Regions from separate parts of the Roseomonas sp. CCTCC AB2023176 genome, predicted to be linked through region 2. Evidence: predicted binding sites of a transcription regulator. Region 2 holds the regulator's gene; the other holds the start of a gene.

The links. The regulator LexA, encoded in region 2, represses DNA repair genes until DNA is damaged. The targets are predictions, from matches to a motif close to TGTTCTANNTANGTTC.
Positions count from the first base shown of each region.
Region 1: the regulator LexA is predicted to act here: its motif matches at 3,455-3,470, upstream of parC (DNA topoisomerase IV subunit A).

Region 1 is NZ_CP170086.1:118,138-125,389, forward strand. It holds gene ACE7GA_RS00595 (aminotransferase class V-fold PLP-dependent enzyme) at 1-47, shown strand, start outside; gene ACE7GA_RS00600 (hypothetical protein) at 67-504, opposite strand; gene ACE7GA_RS00605 (cupin domain-containing protein) at 739-1,161, shown strand; gene parC (DNA topoisomerase IV subunit A) at 1,201-3,438, opposite strand; gene ACE7GA_RS00615 (hypothetical protein) at 3,596-5,179, shown strand; gene mbfA (iron exporter MbfA) at 5,359-6,318, shown strand; gene recO (DNA repair protein RecO) at 6,247-7,044, opposite strand; gene era (GTPase Era) at 7,185-7,252, opposite strand, start outside.
Region 2 is NZ_CP170086.1:4,178,736-4,185,987, forward strand. It holds gene ACE7GA_RS20905 (branched-chain amino acid ABC transporter permease) at 1-651, shown strand, start outside; gene ACE7GA_RS20910 (hypothetical protein) at 822-1,556, shown strand; gene ACE7GA_RS20915 (toxic anion resistance protein) at 1,553-2,653, shown strand; gene ACE7GA_RS20920 (YidB family protein) at 2,878-3,507, opposite strand; gene ACE7GA_RS20925 (alcohol dehydrogenase catalytic domain-containing protein) at 3,625-4,377, shown strand; gene ACE7GA_RS20930 (zinc-binding dehydrogenase) at 4,356-4,685, shown strand; gene lexA (transcriptional repressor LexA) at 4,715-5,431, opposite strand; gene glp (gephyrin-like molybdotransferase Glp) at 5,549-6,754, opposite strand; gene moaC (cyclic pyranopterin monophosphate synthase MoaC) at 6,751-7,245, opposite strand; gene trpC (indole-3-glycerol phosphate synthase TrpC) at 7,242-7,252, opposite strand, start outside.

The DNA of each region.
Region 1 (7,252 bases), 1.2 Mb from region 2:
CGGGCCCGCTCGCGCAGGCGTTGCGCGCGGCCGCTTCGCCAGACTGAGGCGGCGGGCCGCGACCCGTCAGGGTCGCTGTCGTGTCAGCAGCCCGCAGGCCACCGCACGGTTCGTCGGCGTCGCGTGCTGGTAGCAATAGTCGAGGGTGTCGTTGTCCACGACGGTGCCGGTGAAGTGGCCGTCCTCGTCGGTCATGACGAAGCGCCGGCCATCCACCGAAAGCGCGCCGACGATACGCTCGCTCACGCCGGTGGAAGACAAGACTCCCCAGAAGGTCCTCCCGTCTTGTCCCTCGAAGCGGAAGACGAAGCGGGATGTCGTGCGCTGGTAGGTTTCATGCCCCGGCACGGCCTCGCGCCCGCTCTGCGCGTGTCGGGTCGGGCCTTCGACGATGTGCGCGGTCTGCGACGGGAGCCATGTGCCGCGCAGGTCGGGGACACCCTGCGCCTGCGCGCCGCCGGCAAGCATGGCCATCAGCCCGGAGATCGCGATGAGGTCCTTCACTGGCCGCCTCCTCCTGTCCAGGATCGACAACGTAACAGCCATCCTTGACTTTCGGGTAGCATGTATCGGACCATGGCTATCCAGAAACGACCTGCATCGCCGCAAGTTAACCCGTCACGGATGCGCCGTCTTTTTGAGACGGCATGAATACGACGTCGGTGCAATATTTGAGACGTCTCGCGACGTAAGGCAGGTCGGTGCTGCCCCGTTGCCAGCATCGCCAGAGGAGGACGCATGATCCCCGTCGTTTCGTCGCCCGACCTGCCGCGCGCCGCCGTGCATGGGAAGGACGACCCGGCCGTCCGCTGGGCCGGCGCTTTCGCCACCTGCGGCGGCCACGGCGCCGCGCAGTCCTCCACCATCGTTTATGAGATCGAACCCGGCGGGCGCCTGGGCTGGCACACCGACGCCACGGAGGAGACGCAGTACATCATCGCCGGCCAGGGCGAGTTGCGCATGGAGGATGGCGTGCACACGGTCGGCCCCGGCAGCGTCTTCGTCCTGCCCACCGGCGTGCGGCATGACCTGGCCAATGTCGGTGACGTGACGTTGCGCGCCGTCGCCTTCTTCGCGGCGGCCATGTTCACCCAGACCTTCGACGACGTCATGCTGCCGCCGGATACTCACGTGCTCGGAACACCGAACCGCAGCGGCTGACGACGGCGTGCGTCCCGCGCGCCGTCCGCCTGGCCCGGCCTACTCCTCGAACCGGTTGCTGCGGGGGAACCCGTGCGGCGGCTGCTTTCCCGCCGCCCCGCGGTTCGCCCGCCAGGGCGCCAGCGCCGTCTCGGTCCGCGTCCGCCCGCCCTGCACCCAGGTCAGCCCCTCCCGCCGCGCGTCGAAGACCTTCAGGTCGGACAGCCCCCCGTCCTTGTAGCCCTGGAGCGTGACGCCGCGTCCGCGCGTCATCTCCGGCACCTGCTCCAGCGGGAAAACGAGCATCTTCCGGTTCTCGCCGACGACGGCGACCGTGTCGCCCTCCGCCGGCACGCAGGCCACCAGCCGGTCCGGCGCGTCCACCATCAGCACGGTCTTGCCCGTCCGCTTCTCCGCCAGCAGGTCCTCCGCCTTGCAGACGAAGCCCTTGCCCGAGTGGGAGGCCAGCAGGAAGCGCGACCCGTCCTTCCAGACGAAGGCCGTCACGACCTCGTCCTCGTTGCCCAGCTCGACCATCAGCCGCACCGGCTGCCCGTCCCCGCGGCCGCGCGGGATGGAGTCCGCCTTGATCGTATAGGCCCGCCCGTTCGTCGCGATCAGCCCGATCCGGTCCGTCGTCTCCGCGTGCAGCATGAGGGCGAGGGCGTCGCCCTCCTTGAAACGCAGGTTCGAAGCATCCTCCAGGTGCCCCTTCTGCGCGCGGAGCCAGCCCTTCTCGGAGAGGATGACGGTGATCGGTTCGCGCTCGACGAAGGCGTTCTCGTCGAACTCGACCGCGACCGCCTTCGCCTGCACCGTGCGCCGCTTGCCGAGCGGACCGTCGCCGAACTTGCTGCGGACCGCCTCGATCTCCTCGGCGATCCGCCCCCACTGCGCCTTCTCCGAGGCGAGGAGCTTCTGCAGCCCCTTCAGCTCCCTCGTGAGCCGCGTGTGCTCCCGCCGTATCTCCATCTCCTCCAGCTTGCGCAGCGCGCGCAGCCGCATGTTGAGGATGGCATCCGCCTGCACCTCGGTCAGCGAGAAGGTCGCCATCAGCGCGGCCTTGGGATCGTCCTCCTCCCGCACGATGCGGATGACCTCGTCCAGGTTGAGATAGACGATGAGGTAGCCGTCGAGGATCTCCAGCCGCCGCTCGATCGCGGACTGACGATGTTGCGACCGACGCACCAGCACGACGCGCCGGTGGTCGAGCCAGGACCGCAGCACCTCCCGCAGCCCCATCACGCGCGGCGTGCGGTCGGCGTCCAGCACGTTCATGTTCAGGGGAATGCGGGATTCCAGCGGCGTCGCGCGGAACAGGCTCTCCATCAGCATCGCCGGGTCCACGGCGCGCGACTTCGGCTCCAGCACGAGGCGGATCACGTCCGTGCTCTCGTCCCGCACGTCCGCCAGCAGCGGCAGCTTCTTCTGCTCCAGCAGCTCCGCGATCATCTCGATCAGTCGGGACTTGCCGACCTGGTAGGGGATTTCCGTGACGACGACGTGCCACGTCCCGTTCTTGAGGCGCTCGACTTCCCACTTCGCGCGCAGCCGGAAGCCGCCGCGGCCCGTCTCGTAGGCCGTCAGGATGCTCTCGGGCGGCTCCACCATGATGCCGCCGGTCGGGAAGTCCGGCCCGGGCATGTGGCGCATCAGTTCGGCCGTGGTCGCGGCGGGGTTGGCGATCAGTTCCAGCGCGGCGGAGCAGACCTCGCCCGCGTTGTGCGGCGGGATGGAGGTCGCCATGCCCACCGCGATCCCGTTCGCGCCGTTCGCCAGCAGGTTCGGGAAGGCCGCCGGCAGGACGACCGGCTCCTGCTCCTCCCCGTCATAGGTCGCGCGGAAGTCCACCGCATCCTCGTCGATCCCTTCCAGGAGCGACTTCGCGACCTCCGTCAACTTGGCTTCGGTGTAGCGCATCGCCGCGGGGTTATCCCCGTCGATGTTCCCGAAGTTTCCCTGCCCCTCAACGAGCGGGTAGCGCGCCGCGAAGTCCTGCGCGAGCCGCACCAGCGCCTCGTAGACGCTCGCGTCGCCGTGCGGGTGATACTTGCCGATGACGTCGCCGACGACGCGGGCGCACTTCTTGAACCCGCCCGCCGGATCCAGCCGCAACTGCTGCATCGCCCAGAGCAGCCGGCGGTGCACCGGCTTCAAGCCGTCGCGCACGTCCGGCAGCGACCGCGCCATTATCGTGGACATGGCGTAGGCGAGGTAACGCTCGCTCAGCGCGCCGGCGAGCGGCGTCTCGTTGATGCGGCCGCCATCCGGCACGGGGGTCTTCACGTCGTCGGGCATTGTTGCTCTCGCGCCATGTTCCTGCTTCGTTCGCGCTTCCCCTTTCTAGCAGGGGGGACACGTCCGCGCCAGCGCCGCGGGGCCACGGTGGACGGCCCGGCGCGCCCGGGTCTACCCCTTCGCGCCGGCCTTTCGCGCCGGAATGGGAGAGTGCGGAATGGCCTTCGGCACGGTGCGCGGCGCGGGGTTCGCGGCGGTGGTTGTCCTGGGCCTGACGCCGGCCTCCCTCCTGGCTCAGGGCGGGGGTCTGGCGAAGCCTCCGCCGCTTGGGGCGCCGGTTCCCTCGCGCCCGGTGCCGCCGCCGGCGTCGCTGGTGCCCCCGCCGCCCGCGCCTCCCGGCCTGGCCCTGCGGCCCGCGGACGCGGCCAACCTGCCTCCTCTCGCCCCGGACCAGCCGGTCCGGGTCCAGCTCCGGCGCGGCCAGGCCGCCTTCTTCCGCGTCTCGCCCGAGGCCGGGGAGGCCTACGTCGTGACGACGCGACGGCTGGAGCGCAACACCGACACGCTGCTGCGCGCCCTCGATGCCGGGGGAGAGACGGTCGCCGAGGACGATGACGGCGGCGAGGAGGCCCTCGCCTCCCGCCTCGAGGTCCAGCCCGGCGACGGCGTCGCGCTGATCCGCGCCGGCACCCTGGGCGATGCGGGCGGCGCCTTCGAGCTCGTGCTGGCCCGCGACACCCCGCGCGCCACGCCGGACTACGCGACGACGCCGGAGGCGGCCGCGAACCGCCCGCCGCTTGTCGTAGGCGAGGCCGTGCCACTGCGGCTCCGCGGCGGCCAGTTCGCCTATTTCCGTTTGCCGGAGGACCGGACGGACCTCTCCGCCCTCACCCGCAACCTCGCGCGCAACACGGACACCGTCCTCGCCCTCATCGGCAAGAACGGGGAGGTGCTGGCGGAGGACGACGATGGCGGCGGCTCCCTCGCCTCGATGCTTGCCCTCGGCGAAGCGCCCAACGCGCTGCTGCTGCGCGCGGGCATCCTCGGCAACTCCACCGGCGAGTTCGAGCTCGTCCTCGTCCGCGAGGGCCCGCGCGCGCCGCCCGACTTCCCGACGAGCCTCGACGCGGCCCGCGCCCGCGGCCCGCTCGCGGTCGGGACGAACCTGACGATCCGGCTGGAACGCCGCCAGCAGGCCTTCTTCGCTTTGCCGCAGGGACAGGACTTGGTCGCCCTCACGCGCAACCTCCGGGAGAACGCGGACACGGTCCTCGCGCTGCTGGACGCTGGGGGTCAGGTGATCCTGGAGGACGACGACGGCGGCGAGGGCCTGGCCTCCCGCGTCGCGACGTCCGACGCACCGCGCTCCGCAGCCTTCCTGCGCGCCAGTGTCCTCGGCGACAGCGGCGGGACCTTCGACCTCGCCATCGAGGCCGGCGAGCCCGCGCCGCCCGAGGACGCCTATGCCCGCGACGTCGCCGAGGCGGCGTCGCGCCCGCCGCTCGCCGTGGGCGAAGCCGTCTCGCTCCGCCTCCGGGCAAGCCAGTCGGCCGTCTTCGCGCTGCCGCGGGAAGACCGCGAGCTGCTGGCGATGACCTTCGGCCTGGGACGCGGCGTGGACACCGTGCTGGAATTGCTGGACGAGCGGGGGAACGAGATGGCGGAGGACGATGACGGCGGCGACGGCCTGGCCTCGCGCCTCGCCATTCAGCCGGGCGCCGCTCCGTCCTTCATCCGCGTGCGCCTGCTGGGGGATCGCCCCGGCTCCTTCAGCGTCGTCGTGATCCGCCGGGCACGCTGAGCCCCCGACGGTGACGGTGCGGGGCGCCGTCACCGTCCCACGGACGTCGCGCCCTCCCTCCCGGCCGGAGCGTCGCACAGCCCGGCCGCGAGCGTGCCCGCCCGAGATGCGAACGCGTCCCATTTGCGCCAAGGCACTGTTTTTCTTGACTTTTACGTCGCCCCCCAGTATGTCCCGCGATGATGAAACGCCTCGCTGACCTCACCGAGGCCGAGACCCTGGCCCTCGCCATCGCGAACGAGGAAGAGGACGCCCGGATCTACGCGACCTTCGCGATGCGCATGCGGACCGACTTCCCCGCGACCGCCGCCGTCTTCGACGGGATGGCTGAGGAAGAGCACCGGCACCGCGGCCTGCTCCTCGCCCTCTACGAGCGCAAGTTCGGGAAGGCCCTGCCCCACATGACCCGCGCCGACGTGCGCGGCTTCCTGCGGCGCAACCCCGTCTGGCTCGCGGACAACCTGCGCCTCGACGTGGTGCGCCGGCAGGCCGCCGTCATGGAGCTCGAGGCGGGCCAGTTCTACGCGAAGGCAGCGGAACAGGCGCGCGACACCGACGTCCGCCGCCTTCTCGGCGACCTCGCCCTGATCGAGCAGAAGCACGAGGCGCTCGCGGACCGGCTGACGGAAGCGCATCTGACCCAGGACGCGCGGCAGGAGGAGGACGCGGCGGCGCGCCGCATCTTCGTCCTGCAGATCGTGCAGCCCGCGCTCGCCGGGCTCATCGACGGCTCGATCTCTACGCTCGCGCCGATCTTCGCGGCGGCCTTCGCCACGCAGTCGTCGCACGACGCCTTCGTCGTCGGGCTCGCCGCCTCGATCGGCGCCGGCATCTCCATGGGTCTGACGGAAGCGCTGTCGGACGACGGCGCGATCACGGGACGCGGACACCCGCTGATCCGCGGCATCGCCTGCGGCGTGGCCACCGCGATCGGCGGGCTGGGACATACCCTGCCCTACCTCATCTCCGATTTCTGGACCGCGACCGTCGTGGCCGGCTTCGTCGTGGCGCTGGAACTCGCAGCCATCGCCTGGACGCGGTGGAAGTACATGGAGACGCCTTTCACCTCAGCGCTGGTGCAGATCGTCCTCGGCGGCCTGCTCGTGCTCGCGACGGGCATCTTCATCGGCAGTTCCTGATGCGAGCGCGGTGACGCGGTCGGCCAGCGCCTCTCGCGCCGCGGGCACCGGCCGGTGTCGGGCGCCGCAGGCGTCGCGCGCGAGGAAGTGTCCCGTCAGCCGCAGCCCGTCTGCCCAGTCCTTCGGCGTCGCGGGCGCCGCGTCGTCGAGCAGGAAGCCCGGCAGGGGCAGCAGGCGGTCGAGATAGGGCGCGGCGGCGCCCGCGCTGACGGCGCAGCCCGACTTCGGGGAGACGTGGGTCAGGTCGGACGTCGCACCCGTCGCGGCGCAGCGGGTCAGGTCGAGGCCGTAGCCGAGGTCCGCGAGCAGCAGCACCTCCCACCGCAGGTAGTCCGGCAGTACCTCCTCCGCGCCGCGCCCGAGATGCGCGATGACCGGGACGAGGGCGCGGAAGACGCGCGGATGCGCCTCGCGCTCCGGCAGGGCTTCCGCGGCGACGGCACAGGCGGAGGAGAGGAGCGCGAGCGACAGCGGATCCTCCATCGCGAGCGCCGCGGCGGGGTGGACGAGTTCGCCGGAGAGGCTGCCCAACTGGTCCGCGAGGCGCGCGACCCAGCGGGCCTCGACGAGGTTGCCCGGGAGCCAGATCGCGGCGTTGCCGCGCGCGGCGCCGCCCTTCACGAGGCCGGCGTGGCGTCCCTGTTCTTCCGTCAGCAAGGTGACGACGGCACCGCCCTCGCCGAGTGGCCGCGCGTCGAGCACGATCGCCGGGGCTTCCCATTCCATGGCGGGGATGTGGGGCCGCCGCCGCCGATCCTCCAGGGCAGGTCGGGCGCCGCGGCGGGCGTGCCAGTTGCGCCTCGGACTTGCCTGCGTCGTACGGACCGGTCCGCCCTCCCCCGTGTCGAGGGAGCAGACCGGGGCGCTCAATCCAGGTCCTCGAGACCGAGGGCGCGGAGGCGGCCGCGTTCCTCGTCCCAGCCCGGCCGGTCCT
Region 2 (7,252 bases):
GGGCTGGTGGCCGGCTGGATCGCCATCCGTCGGCAGGGCATCTACTTCGCGATGATCACCCTGGCCCTGTCCCAGATGATCTACTTCTTCTGCCTCCAGGCCCCCTTCACCGGCGGCGAGGACGGCATCCAGGGCATCCCGCGCGGCCGCTTCCTCGGCATCGTGCCGCTGGGGGATGACCGCACGATGTACTGGCTCGTCGCCGGCGTGTTCCTGGCGGGTTTCCTGCTGGTCCACCGCATCGTGCATTCGCCGTTCGGCCAGGTGATGAAGGCGATCCGGGAAAACGAGCCCCGCGCGACCTCGCTCGGCTACCGTACGGATGACTACAAGCTCGCGGCCTTCGTACTCTCCGCGACCCTCGCCGGCGTCGCGGGCGGGACGAAGTCCCTCGCGCTGGGCATCGCGACGCTGACGGACGTCCACTGGTCCATGTCGGGCGAGGTCGTGCTGATGACGCTCCTCGGCGGCCTGGGTACGGTCTTCGGGCCGGTGATCGGGGCGGCGGTGATCGTGACGATGCAGAACTACCTCGCGGGCTTCGGCGCCTGGGTGACGGTGATCCAGGGGGTCATCTTCGTCCTCTGCGTCCTCGCCTTCCGCGCGGGGATCGTCGGGGAGATCGGCAAGCTCCTGCGCGTCAGGCTGTAGCAGCCGCGACGGCGGGCCTAGCGGCCGCCGCTTGAAGCGGGGGGTGCGCGGGACGATCTGTCCACCGCCATGTCACCCGCCTCGCGCCTCGTCGGCTTCGCCCTTGTCGCGGCCAGCCTCGGCTTCACCTCGCTGCTCGTCTTCGTGCAGGCGGCATGGGGGCTGTTCCGGTGAACGCCCCTGGCGCGCCTTTGGCGCGCGCCCCGTGGTGGGCGGGGCTGCGCGCCATCCCTCTCGTCGTCTTCGCCGTGCCATTCGTGCCCGCGCTCTTCCTCGCCCTCGCCGGCGGGCACCGGCCGCTGATCGCCGGGTCCGTCGCGGGCCTCGCGGGAATCGTTGCGGCGATGGCGCTGCTCCGTCGCGCCCAGCGGGGCGACGCGCGCCGCGCTTCGGTCCTCCTCGGCGTCGGCACCGGCCTCGCGGCGGGCTTTGCCGGCGGCACCGGTGGGTTAGGCGGCGCGGTGCTCGGCCTCATGGCCTGGGGCGGCGCGAAGCTCCTCTATGAGGGTGTGACGGAGGTCGAGCCGGCGCCCCCGCCGGCCCCCGCCGTGCCGCCCCCGCCGGAGGACCCGTTGCGTGGGCGCGTCGCGGCCCTTCGCTTCGCCGATTCCCGACTGCTCCCGGCCGTGGATGCGCTGGACCGCCTGCGTGTCGAGGTCGCTGCCCGGCCCGAGCGCGGCGTCGAGGCCCGCCGCGTCCTCGTCCTCGGTCTCGACGGGCTGGAGCGGATCGCGGGGCGCTTGCGGGTCGGGATCGAGCCTCCGGGCAACCTCGATGCGGCGCTCGACGATCTGGCGAGGGCGGCCGACACGGCCGCGCACGGGCTTCGCGCCGCCGATACGGAAGCCCTGGAAATCCAGGTCAAGGTCCTGCGGGACCGCCTGCGCGAGGGAGGCGCCGCGTGAGCGAGCAGACCATGACGACACCTGGATCCACGTCCGCGACCGGTGCCGCGCGCGGCCCGCTGAACGAGGCGCGGCTGACCGAGCTGGCGTCGAAGATCACGCTGGACGACCCGAACTCCATCATTCGCTTCGGGCAGGAGGCGCAGAACCGCGCCGCGGCCGCCGCAGACGCCATGCTCGGCGCCGTCCGGAACGAGGCGACGGGGGAGGCGGGGGACGCGCTTTCCGGTCTGCTGTCCACGCTGCGCGGCTTCGACGTCACGAAGCTGGACGAGCAGCCGAACTTCCTCGCCCGCTGGTTCACGAAGAACGGGGCGCAGGTCGCCGGCATCCTGCAGCGCTACGAGGGCGTACGCGGGCAGATCGAGACGATCGGCGACAAGCTCGACATCCACCGGACCAAGTTGCTGGAGGACGTGGAGCGGCTGAACCGCCTTTACGACGCGACGCTCGAATGGTTCCACGCACTTGCCGAGCATATCGCGGCCGGCGAGAAGGTCCTGGCCCGCACGGATGCCGACGCGGTCCCCGCCGCCGAGCGCGCGGCGGAGAACCCGAACGACCCGCTGGCGCCCCAGAAGCTGCGCGACCTCCGCGCGGCGCGGGAGGACCTGGACAGGCGATTGCACGACCTGCGCCTGACGCGGCAGGTCGCGATGCAAGCGTTGCCCTCGATCCGACTGATCCAGGAAAACGACAAGGCGCTGGCGGCGAAGATCCATTCGGTGCTCGCGAACACCGTGCCGCTGTGGCGCACGCAGCTCGCGCAGGCGCTGGCGATCCAGCGGATGCGGGAGTCGGCCGCTGCCGTGAAGGCCGCGACGGATCTGACGAACGAATTGCTGACCGCCAACGCGGAAGGCCTCCGGCGCGCCAATGTCGAGGCGCGGACGGAGCTGGAGCGCGGCGTGGTAGACGTGGAGGCGGTGCAGAAGGCGAATGCCGCACTCGTCGCAACGATCGAGGACAGCCTGCGTATCGCGCAGGAGGGCCGGGAGAGGCGCGTGGCCGCCGTGAAGGCCCTGGGACAGGCGGAGCAGGATATCCGGCGCGTCCTGATCGCCGCGCGGCCGACCACACCGGCGACGACGCGCTGACGACCGGCGCGATTCGACGGCCGCGTCGGGCCCGGGGGCGATCAACCGCGTTCTGGGGGCGCGGGCCGCCAAGCGGCCAGACGGCGCTCAAGTGAGCGCCATCCAGCAAGGGCTGGATGCCGCGGTGCGACGGCGCCGCGCGAAGCGCGGCAGTGCTGCTCAAGCCAGGGTCGCGGGCGGCCGGGCGCGCGGCAAGGAGCCGCCGTGCCCAGCCCGATCCCCCGTCAGCGACCGCCCGTCAGGTTGCGCCAGGCGTTGCTGATGTCATGCTCGTTCGCGGCCTGACCGCCCGACGCGCCCCCGGCGCTACCCCCTAAGAGGCCGCCCAGAAGCCCGCCCAGCCCGCCGCCGGAACTCGGCATGGGGTCGGCGCCCGTCGGCTGACTTCCACCCATGGGTCCGGCACCTGCTCCGGCGGCGCCGCCCCCAAGGAGCCCGCCCAGGCCGCCGCCGAGGATGCTGCCGAGCACCCCGCCGAGGCCACCGCCGGGTACGTCGGCGTCGCGGCTCGGGACATGGCCACCCGGCGTCATGCGGTCGATCAGCCGGGGCAGGAGCATCGCGAGGATGCCGAGCAGCGTGGTCTTGGGAATGCCGTGGCTCATCGAGAATTGCTGGACCTGGTCGGAGCCGATGGCCTGCTCCAGCCGGTTGGGATCCACCGGGCGGTTCTCGCCGGTGCCGACCCAGGATTCGACCTCATCGTTCAGCCCGGCGCCGCGAAGGCGCTCGACGAGGCTGCCGAGGCCGCCGACGCCGTGGTTCCCGCCCATCAACCCGCCGAGCAGGCCTTCCAGCGGCGAGGCGCCGGCGGGTTGGGCGGCGTGGTTCATGCGGTTCAGGTATTCGCTCATGGCCGTGACCCCGTGGTGTTGCGGGGATGAACGCGTGGCGCGCCGTGGGGTTCGGCCGGCTTGACCCCAGCGGCCCGGCGGGCTGCGCTTCCGCCCGGACACAGGAGGGAGGGGACGATGCGCGCCTGGGCCGTGGTGGAATCCGGCAAGCCGCTGCAGCAGTTGGACTGGCCGACGCCGGACCCGACCGGTACGGAAGTCCTGCTGGAGGTGACACATTGCGGCGTCTGCCACTCCGACCTGCATATCTGGGAGGGAGGCTACGACCTCGGCTCGCGCGGCACGCTGTCACTGAAGGACCGTGGGGTCGTCCTGCCGCTCGCGATGGGGCACGAGGCCGTCGGGAGGGTCCTCGCCTGGGGGCCTGACGCCGCGGGCGTCGCGAAGGGCGACCACCGCGTGGTCTATCCCTGGCTGGGCTGCGGCACCTGCGCCCGCTGCACGGCGGGCGAGGACAACATGTGCGCCGTCCGCGCCCAGTCCATCGGCATCTACCGGCAGGGCGGCTACGCGACCCACGTCGTGGTGCCGCACCCCCGCTACCTCATCCCCTTCGAGGGCGTCGCGCCGGAGGTCGCGGCGACCTATGCCTGTTCCGGGATCACCGTCTATTCGGCCATCCGGAAGCTCGGCCCCCTCGACCCGGGGGAGCCGGTCGTGCTCATCGGGGCCGGCGGGCTGGGGCTGAACGCGATCCATATGCTGAGGGCGATGGGGCATCGCCGGATCGTGTCGGTGGACGTCTCGGCGGAGAAACTCGAGGCCGCCAGGGCCGCCGGCGCGACCGACATGGTGCTGGCCGAGGGCGACGTGGCCGGCGCGATCACCCGGCCTGCGGCGGCCCGGCCATGGCGATCGTGGATCTGGTGAACGGGAGCGCGACGGCCCGGTCGGCCTTCGACGCGATGGGCAAGGGTGCGCGGCTCGTCCAGGTCGGGCTGTTCGGCGGCGAGATGACCCTGCCACTGCCGATCATGGCGATGCGGGCGCTGACGGTGCAGGGCTCCTACGTCGGTACGCCGCAGGACCTGCGGGACGTCATCGCGCTGGCCCAGTCGGGCAGCCTCGCGCCGCTGCCGGTCGAGACGGCGCCCATGCCGCAGGCCGACGCAGTCCTGCAGCGACTGCGCGCCGGCAGGGTGACGGGCCGCGTGGTGCTGCGGGCGGAGGCAGCCTGAACTGATGGCGAATCAAAGGTTTACACGCTTTAGTTGTAGCGGCGTACAAGCCCGACGAGGCGGCCCTGGACCTTCACCCGGTCCGGGCCGAAGATGCGCGTCTCGTAGCGCGGGTTGGCAGCCTCCAGCGCGATGGAGTTCCCTCGGCGCCGCAGCCGCTTCAGCGTGACCTCTGATTCATCGACCAGTGCGACCACCACCGCGCCGTTGTCGGCCGTGTCGCCCCGGCGAATGATGACGGTATCGCCGTCGAGGATGCCAATGCCCTCCATGGAGTCACCCGCGACCTCGAGGGCGTAGTGTTCCCCGTTGCCGAGGAGGGCGGTCGGGACCTGGATCGTGTCGCCGCTGTCCCGCAGCGCCTCGATCGGCAGGCCCGCGGCGATCCGCCCGTAGAGGGGGAGCTGGACGGCGGCAGCATCGTTCGCGGTGCGGACGGCCCCCTGAAGATTCGTCGCGAAGTTGCCGCGGATCACATTGGGCGCGAAGGACGGGGCTGCGGCGGGGGCGGCGGCCGTCCGGGGCGTCGCGGTGTCCGGCATCCGCATGACCTCCAGCGCCCGGGCGCGGTGGGCGCGGCGCCTGAGGAAGCCCCGCTCTTCCAGCGCCGTGATCAGGCGGTGGATGCCGGACTTCGACTTGAGGCTCAGCGCCTCCTTCATTTCTTCGAAGGAGGGGGAGAAGCCGGTGTCACGCAGGTGCTTGTCGATGAAGACCAGGAGTTCGTGCTGCTTGCGGGTCAACATCGTTCGGCGTCCTTCCTCCGCCCTTTCGGGCAATCGGGTCACGCCTGAACAAACGGGCAACCCTCGCGGAAGTTCTAGAAAAGTTCTTTCGCGCCGGTCAATGCCGTTCCGTGATTTTCACAGGCCGAGCGCTGCGAATTCGATGATCTCGACGGACGAGCCGGCCTCGGCGGCCGGCGCGAGCGGTTCCCGCAGGATCAAGGCGTCTGCGCGCGCGAGGGTGGAGAGCATGGAACTGTCCTGCACCGGAAAGGCGGTCGCCACGGGAACTCCGCCCGGCCCCGATTCGACTTGCGCGCGCAAGTAATCCTGGCGGCGATCATTGGGCGGCAGAGGCGCGCCGAGGATCGCGGCGCGGGTCGGGACCGGTCCCGCCGGCAGGCCGCCGAGCCGGCGCAGCGCGGGCACGAGGAACAGGATGGAACAGACCAGGGCCGAGACAGGATTGCCCGGCAGGCCGAGCATCGGCGTTTCCCGCAGCCGGCCCCAGATCAGCGGCTTGCCCGGCCGCATCGCGATCTTCCAGAAGTCGAGCGTGAGGCCGCCCGGCCCCAGCGCGGACTGGACGAGGTCGTGGTCGCCGACGCTCGCCCCGCCCGTCGTGACGAGGAGGTCGCAGCGGGATGAGGCCTCGGCCGCCGCGGCGATGGCGCCGGTGTCGTCGGGCGCGATCGGAAGTACCACCGGATCGGCGCCTACGGCGCGCGCGAGGGCCGCCAGGGCATGCGCGTTGGAGGACACGATCCCGCCGTCCGGGATGGGGTCGCCGGGCAGGGCGATCTCGTCGCCCGTCGCGAGGATCGCGACCCGCGGCCGCCGGTGCACCGCCAGCCAGGGATGGTTCGCGGCGGCGGCGAGGCCGATGTCTCGTGGCGTCAGGCGGCGCCCGGCGGAGAGCAAAACCTGGCCGGCGCGGAAGTCGAGCCCGGCCCGACGGATGTGGCGCCCGGCACGGGGAGCCTCGGTCGGCTCGACAAGCCCCTCCGTCGCCCGCGCGTCTTCCTGCAGCAGGATGGCGTCGGCGCCGTCCGGGACGAAGCCGCCGGTGAAGATGCGGACGGCCTCGCCGGGGCCGATCGTCCCGGCGAAAGGATGGCCGGCGGGAGCCTCGCCGATGACCCGCAGGCCCGCGCCGACCGCGGCGTCAGCCGCCCGCAGCGCGTAGCCGTCCATCGCCGAGACATCGGCCGGCGGCTGGGTCAGGCGCGCGGTCACGGGGACTGCGAGGACCCGGCCGGAAGCCTCGGCCAGGGCGACCGTCTCCGGCCCGACCGGCGACAGGGCGCCCAGGATCCGGTCCAGCGCCTCGGCAACCGGGATCACGCCCGCTGCTCCTCCCCGGGCGCGATCCAGTCGCCGGACTTGCCGCCGGACTTGCGGACCATCCGCACGGCCTCGATCCGCATGAAGCGGTCTGCGGCCTTGCACATGTCGTAGACGGTCAGCGCGGCCACGGTGACGGCGGTCAGCGCCTCCATCTCGACGCCCGTCCGGCCCGCGGTGCGGACCGTCGCGGCGATCTCCACCGCGTCGGGTTCGGCGATGGAGAGGTCCAGCGTCACCTTCGTCAGCGGCAGGGGATGGCAGAGCGGGATCAGGTCCGCCGTCCGCTTTGCCGCCATGATGCCGGCAAGGCGCGCGACGCCCAGGACGTCGCCCTTGCCGGCCCGGCCCTCGGCGATGATGGCCAGGGTCTCCGGCCGCATCACGACGCGGCCGCGGGCGGTCGCCTCCCGCAGCGTCTCGGCCTTAGCGGAGACGTCCACCATCGCCGCGCGGCCCGCGCCGTCGAAATGGGTGAGGGGGCCGCTCAAGGGGCGG